DNA from 3 places in the Paraliobacillus zengyii genome. Region 2 is predicted to be linked to each of the others. Evidence: riboswitches for the same ligand, from Rfam matches in the RefSeq annotation. Region 2 holds a riboswitch; each other region holds the start of a gene.
What was found. A riboswitch is a leader RNA that binds a small molecule or an ion and turns the genes downstream of it on or off. The one in region 2 is predicted to bind thiamine pyrophosphate.
Positions count from the first base shown of each region.

Region 1: linked by a shared signal. The riboswitch ahead of thiT (energy-coupled thiamine transporter ThiT) and the one ahead of thiW (energy coupling factor transporter S component ThiW) in region 2 are both predicted to bind thiamine pyrophosphate.
Region 3: linked by a shared signal. The riboswitch ahead of DM447_RS05230 (ABC transporter substrate-binding protein) and the one ahead of thiW (energy coupling factor transporter S component ThiW) in region 2 are both predicted to bind thiamine pyrophosphate.

Region 1 covers NZ_CP029797.1:2,972,992-2,980,159, reverse strand. Annotated here, with positions in the region: gene DM447_RS14995 (IS4 family transposase) at 1-836, shown strand, start outside; gene DM447_RS14990 (flavin-containing monooxygenase) at 1,312-2,742, shown strand; gene DM447_RS14985 (DUF3889 domain-containing protein) at 2,881-3,519, shown strand; gene DM447_RS14980 (SET domain-containing protein) at 3,573-3,968, opposite strand; TPP riboswitch at 4,161-4,261, shown strand; gene thiT (energy-coupled thiamine transporter ThiT) at 4,326-4,889, shown strand; gene DM447_RS14970 (TerC family protein) at 4,930-5,619, opposite strand; gene DM447_RS14965 (YkvI family membrane protein) at 5,731-6,804, opposite strand; gene gltB (glutamate synthase large subunit) at 6,993-7,168, shown strand, end outside.
Region 2 covers NZ_CP029797.1:3,395,669-3,402,836, reverse strand. Annotated here, with positions in the region: gene helD (RNA polymerase recycling motor HelD) at 283-2,643, shown strand; gene DM447_RS16720 (aldo/keto reductase) at 2,789-3,628, shown strand; gene DM447_RS16715 (NUDIX hydrolase) at 3,969-4,439, shown strand; gene thiW (energy coupling factor transporter S component ThiW) at 4,493-4,990, opposite strand; TPP riboswitch at 5,076-5,189, opposite strand; gene DM447_RS16705 (ring-cleaving dioxygenase) at 5,364-6,335, shown strand; gene DM447_RS16700 (HAD family hydrolase) at 6,462-7,168, shown strand, end outside.
Region 3 covers NZ_CP029797.1:1,048,386-1,055,553, forward strand. Annotated here, with positions in the region: gene DM447_RS05215 (cation-transporting P-type ATPase) at 1-960, shown strand, start outside; gene DM447_RS05220 (thermonuclease family protein) at 1,022-1,708, opposite strand; gene DM447_RS05225 (DsbA family oxidoreductase) at 1,799-2,521, opposite strand; TPP riboswitch at 2,706-2,817, shown strand; gene DM447_RS05230 (ABC transporter substrate-binding protein) at 2,914-3,894, shown strand; gene DM447_RS05235 (thiamine-binding protein) at 3,913-4,203, shown strand; gene DM447_RS05240 (ABC transporter permease) at 4,252-5,016, shown strand; gene DM447_RS05245 (ABC transporter ATP-binding protein) at 5,013-5,750, shown strand; gene DM447_RS05250 (TatD family hydrolase) at 5,750-6,529, shown strand.

The DNA of each region.
Region 1 (7,168 bases), 420 kb from region 2:
AATTGGCAGACACAATTGAACCAGGAGATCTTATCTTGCGCGATTTGGGTTACTTTTCTGGGGAACACTTGAAGAAAATAGATCGTGCAGGTGGCTTTTATATCTCACGTGTCCCTGCCAATATGACGTTTTGGACATGGGATAAAAAAGGGAAGATGATGCAAATCAAACCAGAAGAAGATGCAAAAAAATTGGAACATGGAGAAGCGATAGATTATGGGCACATTCAAATCGGAAAGAAAGGGAAAAACACACTCCAAACACGTCTGGTCGTGCAACAATTAACCGAGGAACAAAAAAAGAAAAGAGAGGGGTATTTACAAAAGAGAAGGCGGAAAGGGGGTCACACCCAATCCGCCACCAAAAAAAATCAAATCCAAATCCTTGCCACCAATATAACATCGGATCAGGTAGAGATGCAAGAGCTATATCCGATTTATTCGTTGCGTTGGCAAGTGGAAATTCTATTTAAAACATGGAAATCATTGTTTCATATCGACAAGGTGCGCGCAATGAATCCTGAACGGTTTGCGTGCCATTTATATGGTACGTTAATTCATATTCTTCTATCATCTATGATTGCTTTTCAATGTCGGTATTATCTTTATCAGAAGCATCAGATCGAAAGCAGTGAGTTCAAATCTATCGATCATGTGAAAAGTGCCATTGAAGAGGATCAAGGCCAAGCGTTGTATCATAGCGATTCCTTTATTACATTGATAAAGAATATCTATCAAAATGTCTACAGGCATGGAAGGAAAGATCATCGCTATAAGCATAAGAGTCCTTTTGATATTCTAAATCTTGCGTATGAAAGAACCGTTAAAGCAGCATAGAACAACTGTATAAAATTTCCACAATAAAGCAGGAAACGCTTCTTATTTACCTTGTTGTAAAATAATTCAATATTTAGTAAAAAGTTGTTTGGACACTGTTTTGTTTTTCTATATTTTATCCTTAGCTTGACGGCTATGAGCCGTGCCCGCGGAAAGCGTAGTGTATTTTTAGAGCGAAATGTAACAGCACGTTACGACAGAGTCTATGCTTATTTAGTAATAAATCATTTTTAAAAGCTTAATGCAATATAACAGCTATAATACAAACTAAAACAGTCAACGATTAGCAAGTTTATTTAATGAGAAAATGGAGCTAGTAACTTTAAACAATTTACAAAAGGAAATTTAGATATAGTATACATACGATAAAGTTATCAGAAATGTTAAAATAGTATTATAATCACAAATAATGTTAATCTTCTTCACGTTAAAAGTGAGTTTTTAGATATAGAAACCGAAGAGAGGAATGAAAATCATGAGTTTAGAAGAATTAAACAAACGAGTGAAAACCGACCTTTCCTATCTTGCGTTTGGTGGTTCTGACTGGGTACGCCCACTTGACCATAAAGAAGGTCATGTCTATGATGCGATAATTGTTGGAGGTGGCCAAAGTGGTTTAGCCGCAGCTTTTGGAATTCTTCGTGAGAGAGTATCGAATATTTTAGTCATTGATGAAAACCCTGATGGATTGGAAGGACCTTGGGAAACGTATGCTCGAATGGTTACGTTGCGTACCCCTAAACAGTTAACTTCAATTGATTTGGGTATTCCATCTTTAACATTCCGTTCTTGGTGGGAAGCACAATTTGGACCAGAAGAATGGGAAGCAATTGATAAGATTCCGCGCGGTGATTGGATGAATTATCTTCGTTGGTATCGTACAGTTTTGAATTTACCTGTTATAAATAAAGTGAAGTTAAATCTTATAGAGCCAGTAGAAGAAGGCTTACATCGACTACATATTGAAGGTAGTGGAGCACCCTCAGATACAATACTTGCACGTAAAGTAGTTCTAGCTACTGGGATTCAAGGTGGTGGCCAGTGGTATGTTCCGCCAATGATTTCAGATAATTTGCCGAGTCATCTTTATGCACACACATCGAAACCAATTGATTTTAAAAAACTAAGAGGCAAGAAGGTTGCTGTCTTAGGTGGTGGAGCATCTGCTTTTGATAATGCTAATTTTGCATTAACAGAAGGTGTTGATCAAGCACATGTATTTGTCCGTCGAAAAAAGATGCCACGTATAAATCCAATTCGACAAATGGAGGCTTCTGGATTAATTGAACGTTTCCCAGCCTTGTCTGATGCAGATAAATATGCTGCTATCTCTCATTTCTTTAAGCATAATCAACCACCAACAAATGATACATTTAGTCGTGCAACATCCTGGCCAGGTTTTAATCTACACTTAGGTGCACCGTGGTTAAGTGTAGAGCAGAAGGATGAAGGTGCATTAGTTAAAACGCCTCAGGGTGAATACTATTTTGATTTTCTTATTATAAGTACCGGTCTTTTAACCGATCCAGCTTTACGACCAGAGTTGAAACTTGTAGAAAACCATATTGCCCGCTGGGGCGATTTTTATGATGCACCAGATGAAGTCGCAAATCCTGTGTTAGACGCGCATCCATACCTAAGCCCTGGCTTTGCCTTTATAAGCCGAGATGAAAAAGGGAAGAAACGTTTACATGGATTATTTGCTTTTAATTATTCCGCATTAATAAGTTGTGGGATCTCAGCTTCCGCACTTTCAGGGATGCGTTTTGGTATACCTAATCTAGTAGAAGAAATTTCTAATCAACTTTTTCTTGATGATCGCGAAGACATTATGAAGAATTTCTTTGACTATGATGAAGAAGAATTTGTAGGAGAATGGCTGGAAACAAGTAATCAATCTCATTAATATCTTTAGGTCCTATCCAGATGAAAGGTGGATGGGGCTTTTTTTTGATTACGAGAATATACTGAATGTCTCTGAATTAATCACAAATACGCCTGTATAAAACATAAACTATCCTAGTCTAAAACTAGGAGGTAAATGATGTATCCATATTATAATCAATATCAATCGTTAAATCAGTTTTATAGAGAGTCTCCATATTTACATCCATATCCACAACAATTAAATTACTGGGGGCGGCAACCATTCACAAGAGGCCAAGCAACATGGACAGAAGGAGGACGTGTTACGCAATGTGGTATGCCTTGGTCTCATAATGAATATATGACAGCAGCTGTAGGTGTGAATTCGCCTTATCAATGTGGGCAAACGTTAAAGATACGTGAGCTTTTCTCCCAAACTTTAAGAGAAGTTATTGTGACAATTGTTGATAAAGTACCTGGATTCCCAGCTGATAAAATTAACCTACACCGAAAGGCATTTGAAGCATTAGGTGCAGATCCAGCGGTTGGCGTAATAAATATTGAATTTGAATCTTCACCAGAAGTAGAGGAAGCAGAATGGGGAAAATATTTATTGGAAGTTACTGAGGTAGCTTATCCGAATTATAATATAACAGAATATAATTTTGTTAAGAAAACAAATCCAGCACCAAATCAAACAAAGGAAATCTATCACTATATTTTACAATCACCTCAAGAAAGAGTTAAAATCCAAGGCACGGTAATTTATAATTCAAACACTAATCGTGTTGAATCCTTTGATATTAAAGAAATATAAGATTGAAAAAGCCCAATCCACGTATAATGCGGATTGAGCTTTCAATTTTTTAATCATTTATTCAATTCATCAAAATTCATGTTGAACCATAAGGGGTCATTGTTATTAACATCACCATTATAGTTAATTAGCAATTCTTCACCAGCTTTTATATCTGTGTGAGCAAAAAATACAAAGGTATGATCTGGAAAGTTTATATCGTAATCGGTATTTGGAGTATAGGAATGATTAAACAACATGCCATATCCTAAAACAACCGCGGTATGATTTTTACCATATTCAAATACGTAATCATCCAGTACTGTTTGTTCTATGTGTTCGTGCTCCTTGTTTGGATAAGGAATAACAGGTGCAATATGTACTGTTTCTCCTTTTTTTATGTCGCGTGTAGCGAATACGCCTCGATTGAATTCCCCGTCGCTTAATGTAGATGTCTTTATCTCAATCATTTAGGTCACCTGCGATTTCCTTTTATTTTATTCATATGTACTCTATTTTGACAGTTGCTATTAGCGAACGCAACTGGTTGTACTTGAAATTTATAAAAGTTAATAGATTTATGGCCTTTTTAAAAAAACATCCTAAATTTTGTATGACAAATTCATTATCTTATGATATGATGAACCCGAAAATCAAATAAGCAAAACCACAAGGGGAGCTAAAATGCTGAGAGTGAACACGTTGTTCTAACCCTTCGAACCTGTTAGTTAATGCTAGCGCAGGAATGTGGATCGTGATATGTAGATTTGCGTTTACATATCTGTTCTCCCTTGAGGTTTTTTGTTTAAAAAAGGGGAGTTTTTTTTATGAAAAAATTAAGTTTAATTATGTTGATTGAGGCGTCCTTTTTTGCATCATTGGCGTTTGTTTTTGATTTACTTCCGTCGATTCGGCTTTCTCCATCGATTTCAATTTCTTTTGCTATGGTTCCAATTTTAATTTTAGCGTTTCGATGGGGGATTAGGGTTAGTTTAATTTCTGGCTTTATCTGGGGTATTTTACAAGTTATCTTGGGTGATGCCTATATTCTAACTCCACTTCAGGCATTTATTGAATATTTTATTGCCTTTGCTTTTATTGGTTTTGCAGGTCTATTTTATAAAGTCATTCAATCGAACCTGAAGATGGGGAAAAAGAAAAAAGTGTTATTTTGGGTTATTACCGCGACACTTGTTGGTTCTGTTGCACGTTACTTTTGGCACTTTGTTGCTGGATTTATTTTTTGGGGAGAATACGCGCCTGATGATATGAACGTGGTGTTGTTTTCATTGATTACAAACGGGATTACCATGTTGGGTGCCTTTGTTTTATGCGCGATCTTATTGGTGCTTTTGATCGGAACTACTCCGAGATTAATTGAGCGAAAATAAACTAGTTTTAACTCCCCGTTTTATAAATGGGGAGTTAAAACTAATAGCTGTCTGCTGCGCTTTTAATATAACCAAGCAGTAAAATAGTTAGCGTTAGGAAGCCAACAATTAAATAGTTAAATAAGCCATTAGAGAGATCAAGTAAGTCTATTAATTTTTGATCCGTCAAAATCATTTCCCCGGCTGTCCACGCAAGAATACCAGCACCAATATAAGCTATCCAACGATATTTTTCTAATACTTTTACGATTAGTTTCGATCCGAATATCATAATAGGAATGCTAACCATCACCCCAATGATAATCATACGAATATCCCCATGCGCCGCACCTGTAATAGCAACAACATTATCCAGACTCATTACCGCATCTGCAACAATGATTGTCGAAACAGCTTTTAATAAACCAGTATGTGAGGTAATGGTAGCTTCCTCTTCTTTTTCAACAAGTAAATTATACGCTATCCAAAGAAGTAATAAACCACCAATTACATTTACAAAAGGAATTTGCATTAAATAAATGATAATAACTGCAAAAAATATTCGGAGCAGAACAGCGCCAATCGTGCCTAAAAGTATTGCTCTATTTTGATGTCTTTTTGGTAAAGACTTGGTGGCCATTGCAATCACAACAGCATTATCACCGGAAAGAACAATGTCAATTGCAATAATTTTTAATAATGCAATCGTCGCAACAGGTGTTATTGAGAATAGTAATGGGAAAAAGTCCACTTTTTGTTCCTCCTACAGAAATTTAAGATGGATAAGCTAAGTTGTCCATAACCAATTCTATGAAGAAACTTGAAATAGTAAACCAAAAAAAGTAGAAGTTTTTTAAAGTATTTATTCTTTTAATTGTTCTCTTTTAAATATCCATACATAAATTAACCCCGCAAAAAATAGAAAACCTCCATAACCAACAGTAGGATATAAGTATTTAACCATAGCAGAAAAGCCAATTTGACTGAATAAAAAAGCTGCTAGTGTTGTGCCTGCAATCACCCAAATTCGAAAGCGTGCAGCGATAAAGTTCATTCTTGAAACAAATCCATATAAATTTCCGACCGCAGTGGTATATACTTCAGCAAATAATACAATAGCAAAAATTAGTTGAATAAATGGAGCAATTTTAGAAGCTATAAGAATCATGGGCACTTCCACATTTGAAACACTATCTAAATTCGTTAAAATACTGAAAAAAATAGCAATGATCCCTATCCCTAAACCTAATCCACCTAATAAAGCCCCCCATAGTAGGGTTTTTTTATTTTTAGCTTTCGCCCCCATTGGTGCTAATACTGCAACGGCAATCACAAGATTATAAGAAGCGTAATTAAGAGCAGAAATGAACCAATTTGGTGCAGCGCCTTCAATGGACTTCGATACTTGTAAATCTGCAGCTGTAATTGGATTTATTGAGATACTATAGATAGCGATAAAAAGAACAGAAACTAATAATACTGGAACAACATAACTGATGGCATTAATAACACCTTTCATTCCAGTTATAACAGTTAGTAGTGAAATAATTGCCATTAAGATCGTCCCCCATAAGGAGGCTAACTGAAATTGTTGATCAAAGATTGCACCGGCTCCAGCTATCATGGCTGCTAAAGCACCGAATAGAAAGACTGTAATAATAATATCGATGATCGTACCAATAATTTTTCCGTTAGTAAATCGCACTACCTCTACATAAGAGCTAACATTTAATGCTTTACCAATTACTAAAATCGTATAGCCGAAAAAGAAAAACAAGAGCGTTGCAAAGGTAAGTCCAAATAGGCCATTTATTCCATATGCACTAAAAAACTGGAGGACTTCTTGCCCGGAAGCAAAACCAGCCCCGACAACGGTTCCAATGTAAGTTGCCGCCACTTTAAATACATTAATCTGTGTAGATGATTCATTGTTCATTTCAATTCCCTCCAAATGCTAATCAGTACATAGGCTTTACAAAATATGTTGTTTTACACATCAAAATAGAAGGCAATTGATGGCTCGAATTAAAGATGAATTTATTATCATGCATGATTATGCAAAAAATGCAAAAACTATGAATACTCAAGATTAAATTACATTTGTTATTAAGAAGGGATGTTGTCATGAAACAGTACGGTTATCCTACTCCTCAAGGATTATATCACCCAGAAAATGAACACGATGCATGTGGTATTGGAATGATTGCCAACATAGACGGTAGGAAAACGCATGATATTGTTCAACATGCAGTTACGATACTTTGTAATCTAGAACACCGCGGGGGACAATCAGCAGATAT
Region 2 (7,168 bases):
CGTTCGTGTTTAGGTTTAAAAAAACCAGTTTAAGGAATTTTTTGTTCGTACTATAATCTTAATTCTTAAATAGGGAAGTATAAACAGGCATATACTATTAAATGCCATATTCGTGTTCACTATTTGTGCAAGTGTAATTTTTTGTATTAACTCTTATAATCGAACAAAGAATTAGTATTTTAAGTAAACATATGGCAAAATATTATAGGTGAATCTGTATGATTAAATATAATAGATGTTAAAATGGATTAAAAGAAGTATTTGTAGTTAGGAGTGAAAACCATGGATGAGCAAGAGAAAGATTGGCCTGAAGAAAAAGCAAGGGTTGATCACGTGGTGAAACGAGTTAAACAAAAGATGGATAAATTAAGTACACATGTAAAAACATTAAAAGATCGTGTAATAGATATCCGCAAGAATTTCTGGGACGATGTAACGGTAAATCTAGAAGAAATAGATGATGTAGTTGAAACACAGGCAAGCTTGAAACAACAAGCTGAATTTCTTTCTGAAAGAGAAAGGAGCCATGGGCAATTATCCAAAGAGCTTAACACATTAGATCGTTTAAAAGATTCTCCCTATTTTGGTCGAATTGATTTCGTTGAAAATGGAGAAAAGTCAAAGCCAGATTCTATCTATGTCGGTCTTGCTTCATTAATGGATGAAAAGGAAGAAGATTTTCTTATATATGATTGGCGTGCACCAATTTCTAGTCTATATTATGATTATCCACCAGGTGAGGCTTCTTACCATGCTGTTGATCAAGTCATAGATGGTGAAATTACCTTGAAACGACAATATATAATTAAACAAGGACAATTAAAAGGCATGTTTAATACAGGTTTAACAATTGGCGATCGTTTGTTGCAATCGGTATTAGGTACGAATGCAGATACAAAAATGAAAAGTATTGTTGCGACGATACAACAAGAACAAAATCAAATAATCAGAAATGAACGCAGTAAAATTCTTGTCGTTCAAGGAGTTGCTGGTAGTGGGAAAACTTCGGCTGCGCTTCAACGGGTTGCTTATTTGCTTTATCGTTACCGTGAACATTTAAAATCAGAAAATATTGTATTGTTTTCTCCGAATCCGTTATTCAATAGTTATATCGCTACGGTGTTACCTGAATTAGGAGAAGACAACATGAAACAAACGACATTTTATCGATATATTGATACACAATTAGGTAATCAATTTACAATTGAATCTCCCTTTGATCAAATGGAATACTATCTTCAAACGAACAATCACAGTATTGATCCTAGAATTACAGCAATGCGCTATAAAGCAAGCATAGAGTTTAAAGATCATATTGACAGTTTTATTGAAACACTTTCAAAAGAAGGTATGGTATTTAGAAATGTTCGTTTTCGTGGGGAATTAGTTATTTCAAGAAAGAAGATCCGCAACTATTTTTACGCATTTCCTTCTAATATAAGTATTTCTATTCGTCTAGAGAAGGTGATGAAGTGGTTACTTAAACAATTAGATGAATTAGAGATAAATGAACGAGAGAAAGATTGGGTGCTTGAAGAAATTGAGTTATTAGATAAAGCTGACTATCTAGATGTACACCAACAATTACAAGAAGAAGCGCCATTTTCAGAAGATACCTTTATGGATGCAACAAGAGAGGAAGCGTTACTAAGAAAAAAAGTAACTAAAGACAAAATTCATCCATTAAGGCAAAAGATAAAGCGTTTATACTTTATTGATGTTAAAAGTACGTACCAACAACTATTTGAAAATCCTGAACTTCAAGATAATAAAGAAGTAGTCCTCCCAGAAAACTGGCACGCTATTTGTGCAGTCACATATGAAAATTTACGTTCTAACTTTTTATCATGGGAAGATGCAACGCCATATTTATATTTTCAAAATAGGTTAAAAGGTTTTCAAGCAAATCGGTCTATTCAACATGTATTTATCGATGAAGCGCAAGACTATTCACCGTTTCAGTTTGCTTATTTAAGAGAGATATTCCCTATTAGCCGGATGACATTACTCGGTGATATTAATCAAGCGATTTATGTCCATGCATTAGAAGAGCATAACGTTTTAACAGACCCAACAGAAGAAAAACATGAGAAAATAACGCTAACAAGAAGTTATCGTTCAACGAAGCCAATTGTTGAATTTACGAAAGCTTGGATGCCTCAAGGAGACCAAATTGAAGCTTTTAATCGAGATGGTAAACTTCCTGTTTTAATGGAAGTTGATAATATAGCAATCGCTTCAGATAAGTTAAGTGAAGCTATTAATACGTATCAATCAAAAGGGCATCAAACGATTGCGATCATATGTAAAACCATGCAAGAAAGTGAAAGAGTATACCAGACATTAAAACAACATTTTGATGTGTTATTAATGGATCAAAGTACGCATACATTTCAAAAAGGTATATTAGTGATACCGGCCTATTTAGCAAAAGGCATAGAATTTGATGCTGTTATTATTTATAATGCTTCAAAAGCACGTTATCAGAACGAATTAGAAAGAAATCTCTTATATACAGCGTGTACAAGAGCGATGCATGAATTATTTGTGTTATCACTTGGTGAGGTTAGCGAATTTGTTCAACAAGTTCCGAAAGATCGCTTTATACATTATAAGATTCATTCAATTGAAAAAAACAAGTAGAAAAAAGGCATTCCGTTTGATATAGGGATGCCCCTTTTCTTAATAGGACGCTAATGAAAGCGTAGTTATATGATCAAATTTTTTCACATTACTACAAAATTGTGAGATAATGCATAAGATAGATAGTTATAAGGAGGAATACAGTATGCTTAAAAATTTACAAGCAACAACAACTCTACATAATGGTGTGAAAATGCCATGGCTAGGATTGGGCGTATTTCAAGTAGAAGATGGTGATGAGGTAATTCATTCTGTTACATCTGCCTTAGAACACGGGTATAAAAGTATTGACACTGCTGCTGCATATAAAAATGAAGAAGGAGTGGGGAAGGCGCTAGCAAAATCAGGCGTACCTCGTGAAGAATTATTTATTACTTCAAAGTTGTGGAATGGTGATCAAGGTTATGAATCTACATTAAATGCTTTTGAATCAAGTTTACAGAAACTAGGATTGGATTATTTAGATTTATATTTAATCCATTGGCCAGTCCCTGCAGAAGGTAAGTTCAAGGATTCATGGAGAGCAATGGAGAAATTATATAAACAAGGTAAAATTCGGGCTATCGGTGTTAGTAACTTTAAAGAACATCATTTAGATGAGTTAATTAAAGATGCTGAAGTAGTGCCAATGGTTAATCAAGTAGAATTTCACCCTCATTTAGATCAGAAATCATTACGTGATTATTGCAAGAAGCACAGTATTCAAATTGAAGCATGGTCTCCATTAAAACAAGGAGAACTATTAGATGACCCTACACTTAAGAAGATCGCTGATAAGTATGAAAAGACAACTGCACAAGTCATTATTCGTTGGGATCTTCAAAGTGAAGTAATTACAATTCCGAAATCAGTAAAAGAACACCGAATTGTTGCAAATGCAGATGTGTTTGATTTTGAATTATCACAAGCTGATATGAATACTATTAACGGTTTGAATAAAGATGAACGTGTGGGACCAGATCCAGATACGTTTAACAAAGTATAAAAAAAGTGGCGCTCTACAAAGCGCCATTTTTTTGTATCTTTTAAACACAATTTTCATAGAGTGAAACAGGCATTTAAGTCATAGTAAACTTGAGAAGTCTCGAAATCCAAAGTTGTAGTCGACGTTGTGCCTCTTTCGTAAGCATCATTGTTTCATCTGATGAATTTGAAGGAAAATGCGACGTGACATATCGCTCTGGAAATACACTTCGCTATCCGTGCCTGTGGAAAGGGAGCACGTTTCGCTTGAGAAGCGGGTCAGTAAATTCTGATACGTCAAAGTTTATCGTTGTTTTTTGTTGAAAGTTAAATCAAAGAAATGTTCGAAAGGAGTGGTTACGATGGATTATATTAGTTATGTTCGATCAATGGTAGGAAATCAGCCAATTATTATGGTGGTTTGTGGTGCAATTATCTTTGATGATCAAAAGCGTGTTTTGCTCCATTTACGTGCTGATAATCAAACATGGGGGTTCCCTGGTGGTTATATGGAATTAGGTGAATCAGTAAAGGAAACTGCAAGAAGAGAGGTTTTTGAAGAGACGGGTTTAAAGATAGGGGCACTTGAGTTATTTTCTGTTTACTCTGGAGAAGGTAATCAAAAAACATTAGCTAATGGTGACCAAGTTTCGCTTGTACAGCATTGGTTTACTTGCGAAGACTTCACAGGAGAATTGATCAAACAAAACGAAGAAACATTAGACACGGCATTTTTCTCATTAGATAATTTACCTGAGAATATGTTTCTAAGTCAAATGAAGGTAATTCGTGATTTACAATCAACTGCAACCAAACCAATAGTTAGAGATTAGTGTTAAAGGGTTTCTGCTGGCTAAGGAAACCCTTTAACACTATTTAGTGAAAACTAAGATTGCACATTATTTGGTACGAGTGTGTGTCCTTTTAATCTGGATAAAACAAATACCCCAAGTATTGCTCCTGTACAACTACTAACGATAAAACCTGGTACAAATGCTAATGCTCCCGCAGATTGTCCTAATAAAATGTTAGCAATAGGAACAGATAGTAATGATCCAATTATGCCAGTACCAATCATTTCACCAGTAGCTGCAAACACTTTTTTGTTAGTCCAATGATAGAAATAACCAGCCAATAACGCTCCAATCATTCCACCTGGAAAGGCTAATAACGTATCTAAACCTAATAAATTTCGTATTAAACCAATCACAAAAGCAATAATGACAGCCGGAATGGGTCCTAGTGTGACTGCTGCCATAACATTGACGGCATGTTGCACGGGATAAGCTTTGGCAATTCCAGTAGGGAAGCCAAATAGTTGTGCCCCCAAGGTTCCAATTGCTACAAACAGTGCCATCGTGGTTAATAATTTTGTTCTATTCATACTGTTTTCCTCCTTTTAAAAAAAATATATATTGCAAAACAAAAAGCCAGCTCCTCAAAAAAGGACCTGACAGTATCATCGAATGTAATCGATTCGGCTACTTCCCTCCGCTAGTACGAACTAGATCAGGTCCAAAAGGGTTAAAAAGCTTGATTACTTTTCTCTCAGCCTATCCAGATAGGCACCCCTAGTAGTGAATTATGAAGTTATTAGTTAAAGAATAGCATAAGTGAAATGTATTATAAAGGTAAATAAGTAAAAATAATTAAAATCGTTTATCTTGAATTCGAGATAAATAGTGTATATAATCGTAATATATTCAAATAGTAACCTATCGATAATTTTAGAAAGATGATGTTAAGGAGTGAAATAGATGGAATTAAAAGGGATTCACCATGTTTCCGCAATTACAGCAATTGCTAAAAGAAATTATGATTTTTATACCAATGTACTAGGAATGAGACTTGTTAAAAAGTCTGTTAATCAAGATGACACAAGTATGTATCATTTGTTTTATGCAGATGAGGTTGGACACCCAGGAACAGACTTAACTTTTTTTGAAATTATACGTGCTGGGCACACGTATGAGGGTAATAATAGTATTTCGCTAACGTCCTTACGCGTTCCTACTGATAGAGCGTTAGTTTATTGGGAAGAGCGTTTCAAAGAAAAAGCCGTGGCATTTCAGCCGATTGTTGAGCAATTTGGACGTAAAGTATTATTTTTCCAAGACCATGAAGGACAAAGGTTAGTCTTGGTTTCTGATGAAGGTAATAAAGGAGTCGCACCTGGCGTCCCTTGGGATAAAAGTCCCGTACCAAAAGAATTTGGAATTACTGGTTTGGGGCCAGTTAAATTAACTGTACCTGAGCTAGGGCCTACTACACGTGTGTTAACTGAAATACTGAACTTTCGATATAAAGGGAGTTATCAAGCCTATGTCGACGGTCAACCTGATATAGAGGTCTATGAAACAGGTGAAGGTGGAACAGGTGCAGAAGTCCATATTGAGACGCGCACTGATTTATCACGTGAAAGACCTGGTCGAGGTAGTGTGCATCATGTTGCCTTTCGTGTTGAGGACGAGAAAGAACTTGCCGCCTGGCACAAAGTTATTCAGGAAGCACGTATGCCGAATTCTGGATTGGTAGATCGCTATTATTTCCAATCGCTCTATTTTAGAGAACCAAATGGTATTCTTTATGAATTAGCCACAGATGGACCAGGCTTTGAAACAGATGAGGACATAGAGCATTTAGGTGAGCGTGTTGCATTGCCACCATTCTTGGAAGAAAAAAGAGAGTCAATTGAAGCGCGTTTAAAACCTTTAGATACAATTAATTAGTTAAAGAAGGAAAGGGATGACGATTAAAAACGTTATCCTTTTCCTTTTTAATTAGGAGAGATTAAGGTCAAAATGCTATACTAGCCTAAGAGAAATTATACGAAACAAATTTCAGGGGGAAAATAAATGAACAAACATGCCGAGCCAAAAGCAATTTTCTTAGACATGGATGGAACTATATTAGACCATCATAATAAAGTTAGTCAAAATACAAAAGTAGTCATTGATAAATTACGAGCAAAAGGAATTCCGGTTTTTATTGCAACAGGTCGTTCACGTGAAGAAATCTTCCCGATCGTTCCAGAAGGATTTACAGTTGATGGAATCATTAGCTCAAATGGGATGACAGTATACTTAGGTGATGAGAAAATTAAAGAGCATACGTTATCTTTTGAATTAGTAACAGAAATAATTGAAAAAGCACGCGAGAATCATGTGTATTATGAATTATTTCCTGCAGTTGGAGAGCGGTTGGTATTAAAAGAGGACAAATCGATTTTGGATAAAGAAATGGAAGATCCTCAACCAGAAAGTGTTGGTATTAACGAGTGGCTATCAAGAAAAGAGTCAATGGATGGTCAGATTAAATGGGTTGATTCTATCGATGAACAAGCTTTCTCCAAATTTTATTGTTTTAGTAAAAGTAAGGTGCATATTAACAAGTGGATAGACGTATTAGATAAACTAAAAGAAAAAACTGATTTTACTACTTCCTCTTCTTCAGAACATAATGTAGAAATTATGGTTGCGAATGTTAACAAAGGAACGAGTATTCAACTCATACTAGATCATCTAGATATTACTGCAAAGGAAATTTTAGTTATGGGTGATAG
Region 3 (7,168 bases), 1.4 Mb from region 2:
AATGACCAAGCAATAACAGGTAAAGAAATCGATAAAATGACTGACGAAGAACTAGCTTCTGTTATTAAAGATTATGCTATATTTGCTCGTACAAGTCCGGATAATAAATTACGCATTGTTACAGCATTGCAAGAAAATGGTGAAGTAACATCAATGACCGGAGATGGTGTTAACGATGCACCAGCACTTAAAAAAGCTGATATAGGTGTAGCGATGGGAATTAAAGGAACAGAAGTCGCAAAAGATGCCTCGAATATGATTCTGACAGATGATAACTTCAAGACAATTGTCGATGCAATAGAAGAAGGTCGTCGCGTTTATGATAATGTGAAAAAGACGATATTATTCCTGTTACCTACTAGTGCAGCAGAAGGATTTATCGTTATGGCAAGTATTTTGCTGGGAATTTCCATGTTGTTAAGTCCTGTTCAACTATTGTGGATTAATATGGTTTCGGCCATCACTATATCTTTTGCATTCGTTTATGAACCTGCTGAAAAAGATGTGATGATTCGTAAGCCAAGAGAAAAGGGAACACAATTGTTAAGCAAGTACTATGTATTTCGAATCTTTTATGTGGCAGCACTTGTAGCTGGTGGTGGTTTGATTGCTAATGCAATAATGGTAGATAATGGTTATGCACATGCAGTAGCTAATACAGTGACATTAAATATTGTTGTATTTGGTAAAATGTTTTACTTATTTAATGTTAGAAACGAACATGGATTTGCGCTAAACAAAAGCTTTTTCACGAATAAAATTGCATTTATTGTTTGTGCGATTTTAATTCTACTTCAGCTTGCGATTACGTATTTACCATTTATGCAAACTATTTTTGCCACAGCAGCACTAGATATTGGACTCTGGTTAATTCCGATTGGAGTCGGATTAAGTGTATTTATAATAGTAGAAATAGAGAAGTATTTGAAACGAACATTTTTTAATGGCAATAAAGCCTAAGAGTTTTCATGAAAAAGCACTGTATCTCCATTGAAGATACAGTGTTTTACTATTTTTTATGTCATTCACAACCAATACCATCGCCATCTCGGTCTAAATGTGTACCATAACCAGGATCTCCTTCTGAAATAGGACTAGCATTTGCTTCAGCTACTGCCGTACAATTTTGATAGTAAACATCTGAGCTTGTTTCATCTATATCGACTGTTGTAAAACCATCTTCAGTTACATAACCATCCTCACTCCAGATGTTAAGATCAGCTGCTTTTGCTTTAGTTTCGGCTTCCTTTAGTTGGTCGGAATGTGTGTAAGGCGGATCATATTCATAGGCGTAACGTGCGAATCCCTCTTCCAACAACATTTCATTAAAAAGTTCACCGTCTATCCATATATATGCTAACAGTCGGTCATACTTATCTCGCTTTGGACCATCATATTCGAGCTGAATTTGAGTGCCTTCTGTCAATTTTTCTTTAGCAAACTGACTCGCTTGTTCTCCGTAGGGTTGGACTGGCAGGTTAGGATGTTTTGTCTCAGGTGTATCAACTAGTAAAAGTCGAACACTTTCCTCTTCACCATCCAAGATAATATGGACCGTATCGCCGTCGACAACACGATCCACAGTTGCGGAAGGAAGATCCGAATCTGTTTGTGTTTCCCTGTTTAGATCAGTTTGAAGACCACAGCCAGTTAATAAGGTTAATATGATTAGTAATAAGCCTAGTTTTTTCTGTAATAAAGTTGCCATTATTCTATGATGTCCTCCTTGTTTTTAGCAACATTCATTTTAGCATAGATAAAAAAAGAAGGCTTCCGATTTTTCGGAAACCTTCACGTATTATTTTTCTTCGGGAATGCCACATGAATCATCAGTACAAAATTCTGTTTTAGAAGTTGAAAGATCCGTAAATTTTGGCTTTGGATTTTCTTCTTCCCAAACTGTATTTAAGGCATCTTTAAATGTTTCTACTGGTTGAGCACCAGAAATTGCATATTTATCGTTAATTACAAAAAACGGTACACCAGTCACACCGTATTGTTGTGCCAATGATTCGTCAGCTCGTACGTCATTAGCAAAAGCTGTTTCATCTTGAAGAACTTCTATTGCTTTTGTTTTCTCTAGCCCAGCATCTTCTGCAATCTTAACTAATGCATCTGTTTCACTTAGATTAACAGAATCGGTAAAATAACCATACAATAGTTTCTCTGTCAAGATTGCTTCTTTACCAATACTTTTGGCATATTTTGCTAAGCGATGCGCGTTAAACGTATTAGTCGGTTTCATTGTTTCGAAATGGAATGTCAAACCAACACTTTCAGCTTGCTGACCAAGTCCAGCGTTTGTCTCTTTCGCTTGTTCGATTGGCATCCCATACTTATCAGCAATTGCTTCATGAATGCTCTTACCTGCATATACTGCTGCATTTGGATCTAATTCAAAGCTTTTAAATTCTATTTCAACACTATCTTTTTGCGGGAATTGTTCGAGCGCTTGTTCTAGGCGACGTTTCCCAATATAGCAAAACGGACAAACAAAATCAGACCATACATCTATTTTCATTAGAACACCTCAGTTATTTAATTAATCTTTGCATGTTTATTGTGCCATAATAAGTAGAAAAGATGAAATCATTTGCTTATGTATAGACTGAATAGTAAAGAAAAATGACTAATGATGATGAAATAGTACTTGAATATTAGTCGAATCTATGGCAAAGTTGGTAGTGTAATTAATTAAATAGCACGTTTCAATGTAGGGGGACCAGTTTGGCTGGTTGAGATCGTATCCGTTATAGATACTGACCCTTGGAACCTGATCTGGCTGAGACCAGCGTAGGGAACATATATGAACACGAATAGAAGTGACTATATATGCGCCCAGGCTAATGCCTAAGCGTATTTTTTTTCGTGAAAAAGGATATGTTCCTCCACAAATAAAAGGGGGATTTTAAGATGAAGAAAGTATTATTTTTATTGGTTACACTTGGATTTATTATTACAGGGTGTGCAAATGACGAACAAGCTAGTCAAGAATTGGAGAAAGTAACGATGGTGCTAGACTGGACACCAAATACAAATCATACCGGGCTTTATGTTGCGCAAGCTGAAGGTTTTTTTGAAGAAGAAGGCTTAGATGTAGAAATTACATTGCCAAGTGAATCTGGTGCAGATCAAGTTGTAGCAGCGGAAAAAGCTGATTTTGGAATTAGTGCACAGGAAACAATTACAGAGGCTCGGACACAAGATATACCGATTGTATCTATTGCAGCAGTTATTCAGCATAATACTTCAGGATTTGCTTCTCCAGTAGATAAAGAAATTACATCACCTGCAGATTATGCCGGTAAAACGTATGGTGGTTGGGGAGCACCAGTTGAGGCAGCAGTAATTGACTCACTAATGAAACAAGAAGACGCTAGTGTGGAAGATGTGAACATAATCAATATGGGAAATACTGATTTCTTCACGGCGGTAGAACGTGATATTGATTTTGCTTGGATATATTATGGGTGGACAGGTGTTGAGGCTGAGCTTCGTGGTGTTGATCTAAACATGCAGTATCTAACTGATTACTCAGAGAAATTAGATTACTACACACCAGTCATTACAACGAATGAAATGATGATCGATGAGAATCCAGAAACAGTTGAAAAGTTCTTAGCGGCTGTAGCAAAAGGGTATAATTATGCAATAGATAATCCAGAAGAAGCGGCAGATATTTTAATTGAAGCTGTACCTGATTTAGACCCAGAACTTGTGAAGGCTAGTCAAGCATGGTTATCACCAAAATATCAGGATGACGCAGCTAAATGGGGTGTCCAAGATGTTGAAGTGTGGGAAAATTACGCAGATTGGATGTACGAAAATGATTTATTAGAGACAGAACTTAATGCGAATGATGCATTTACGAATGAATTTTTACCTGAAGATTAAAAGGGAGGCTCTCGAAAAATTGCTAATGCACTTGTAAGTATTCAAATTATCCCAAAAACAAAAAATGGCGAAGATGTCATTCCATATGTTGACGCAGCAATCGCAGTAATCGAAGCATCTGGTGTGAGGTACCAAGTTAATCCACTCGAAACGACAATGGAAGGTGAATTAACGGAGCTATTTCAAATTATAGAAAAAATGAATGAAGAAATGGTCGCTCTTGGTTGTCCGAGTATTATTTCCCAAGTGAAAGTCTATTATAAGCCTGAAGGGGCATCAATGGATGTGTTAACAGAGAAATATCGTTAAGAAAAAAGGGAGGGATGGCGGTGTCAGTTTTGACGTCGCCTTTCTAATATGAAAAAATTTACAACAAAAACGATCAGTCCAATTATCGTCATTGCTGTTCTTATCGTATTATGGGAAACGATTAGTCACCTTTTTGATATCCCAGCATGGCTATTACCGGCACCAACTGTAATTGTTCAAGAAGGAATCGCGGGTTGGAGTGGCTATCAGCATCACCTTATCTCTACAACGAAATTATCAGTAATTGGATTTGCCATTGGCGTATCAGTGGGACTTATGGTGGCGATTAGTTTGCATATATTACCAACGTTTAAAAAAGCATTTTATCCGTTATTGATTTTATCACAAAACATTCCGATTATCGTACTTGCACCACTGCTCGTTATTTGGTTTGGATTTGGGGTAATGCCTAAACTTATTGTCATTACACTCGTTTGTTTCTTTCCAATCGCGGTTTCGACATTAGATGGTTTTCGCCAAACAAGTCACGAATTGTTGCATTACATGCAGATGGCCGGTGCATCCAAACGGCAGATCTTCACGAAACTAGAATTACCACATGCGCTACCATCAGTTTTTTCGGGCTTAAAAATCGCTGCAACCTATAGTGTAATGGGCGCAGTTATTTCCGAATGGCTTGGAGCAAATCAGGGAATTGGCGTCTATATGACATTAGCTCAGTCCTCTTTTCGAACGGATCGTGTTTTTGTTGCTATTTTCTTTATTATGCTCTTATGCATGCTCTTCTTTGGAATTATTGTTGGCTTAGAAAAGATATTTATTAAAGGACGTGTGAAGGAGGAAAACAATTGAGCGAACTTGTCGTTAAACAAATCGGAAAGTCATTTGTAGATCAAGAAGTGCTAGCTGATCTATCTTTTTCAGTCAAAGATGGTGAATTCGTTTCTTTACTAGGTCCGTCTGGAAGTGGAAAAAGCACACTATTTCATTTGATAGGTGGCATGTACACACCTGACACTGGTGACTTTTACCTTGATGGAAATAAGATTACTGGTAAACGCGGAGCAATCAGTTATACACCACAAAGTCCGTCGCTATTTCCATGGCGAACGATTTTAGAAAATGTTGTTTTAGGTGCAGAGATTCAAGGTAAACCTGATTATCAAAAAGCACGATCTATGTTAGCTAAAGCTGGACTGTCTGGTTATGAAGATACATATCCATATGCGTTATCAGGAGGGATGCGTCAACGCGTTGCTTTCGTTCGTGCATTGTTAAGTCCACAAGATTTCATTTGTTTAGACGAGCCGTTTTCCGCTTTAGATGAATTCACCCGATTGGAAATGCAGAAATGGCTATTAAAAATTTGGGAAGAGAATCGTCAATCAATTCTTTTTGTTACCCATAACATTGAAGAAGCACTTTACTTATCTGATCGGATTATTGTTTTATCAAGCAAACCAGCTACAATAAAAAAGGAGTTCAACATACCATTTGAACGTCCGCGTGATCCGAATCTTTTTTTGACGGAAGAATTTTTGCAATGGAAAAAATCTATTTATCAAGAGTTGCAGGGGGCAATCTAATGTTTCCGATTATTGATGCACATATTCATTTGGATTTATATGCAAGATCTGAACGTCTGAAAATACTAGCTGAGTTGGAACAAGTGAAAGTAGAGGCACTGATCTGTGTTTCCAATGATGTTCATTCGGCAGAAAAAGTAATGAAGCTAGCCAGAAGAGATGCTCGAGTTAAGCCGGCAATAGGTTTTCATCCAGAACAATTCTTACCAACCTCAACTGAGTTGGAAATGATACTGTCTCAAATAGAACAGTATCAACATGAGATAGTTGCTATCGGCGAAGTAGGTTTGCCTTTTTATAAACGGCAGAAAGAACCTAATTTGGATTACGAACCTTATGTCGAATTACTAGAACAATTTATTAAACAGGCTGCACGTCTGGACAAGCCAATTGTTTTGCATGCTGTCTATGACGATGCTCCAATTGTTTGTGATCTGTTAGAAAAACACAATCTAAAAGATGTGCATTTTCATTGGTTTAAAGGGGATCAGCATACAATTGATCGAATGATTGACAATGGCTATTTTATTTCGATTACACCAGATTGTCTCTATGAAGAAGAAATACAAACACTTGTTACAAGCTATCCCCTCAATCAAATGATGGTTGAAACAGATGGACCATGGCCGTTCGAAGGTCCCGTTTCAAAAGAGAAAACCCATCCGAAAATGATTCATCAATCAATCGCAAAAATTGCCGAACTGAAGCAATTACCAATCAGCGAAGTCTATCAGCAGTTATACAACAACACAAAAACGTTTTACCGCTTAGAAAACTAGTATTTACTAGTTTTTTTATTTTGATTTTTCGCAAACAGTGTTGCTATTCACTATTCAGACTTGAGAGAAACTGCGACGTAGTGAAACTTCTTTATCCGCTACGTCAGCAAATGGTTTCGCTTTCCGTGGGCACAACCTTAGCTATCTATAGAAGCAAAGAACGCTTCTATAGAGGATCTTCGGTTTGTGCTGTTCCCACAGGAGACTCAACCATTTGCTTCCTTCGCTGGAATCTAATTATAAACGATATCAATATGGACAGAAAAGATGGATTAAACTAGATGAAAATAATAATTTACGTGTTAATTTCCAGGAAACAAAACGTGATTAAAATTAGTTCATTTATATGTAAAGATTTATACTCTCTGTTAGTGATGGGAAGGTGGATATTAGCGTATCAAGTGAAATTGACGACACTCCTGCAGGAACAGCGCGGGCTGAAGATCCACTCGGAAACGTACTTTGTTTTCGAGTTAGCTGAAGCCGTACCTGCGGAAAGGGAGTCAATTTCACTTGAGTAGCGGGTCAGGTAATTCTGTTACGTCGCAGTTGATGGTAATTCGGACTTAATTTATGTTGTGTTGGAATTTGTGGAAATATAGTTTTTAATTTAAACTTTTAAAAAACAATTTTAAATGC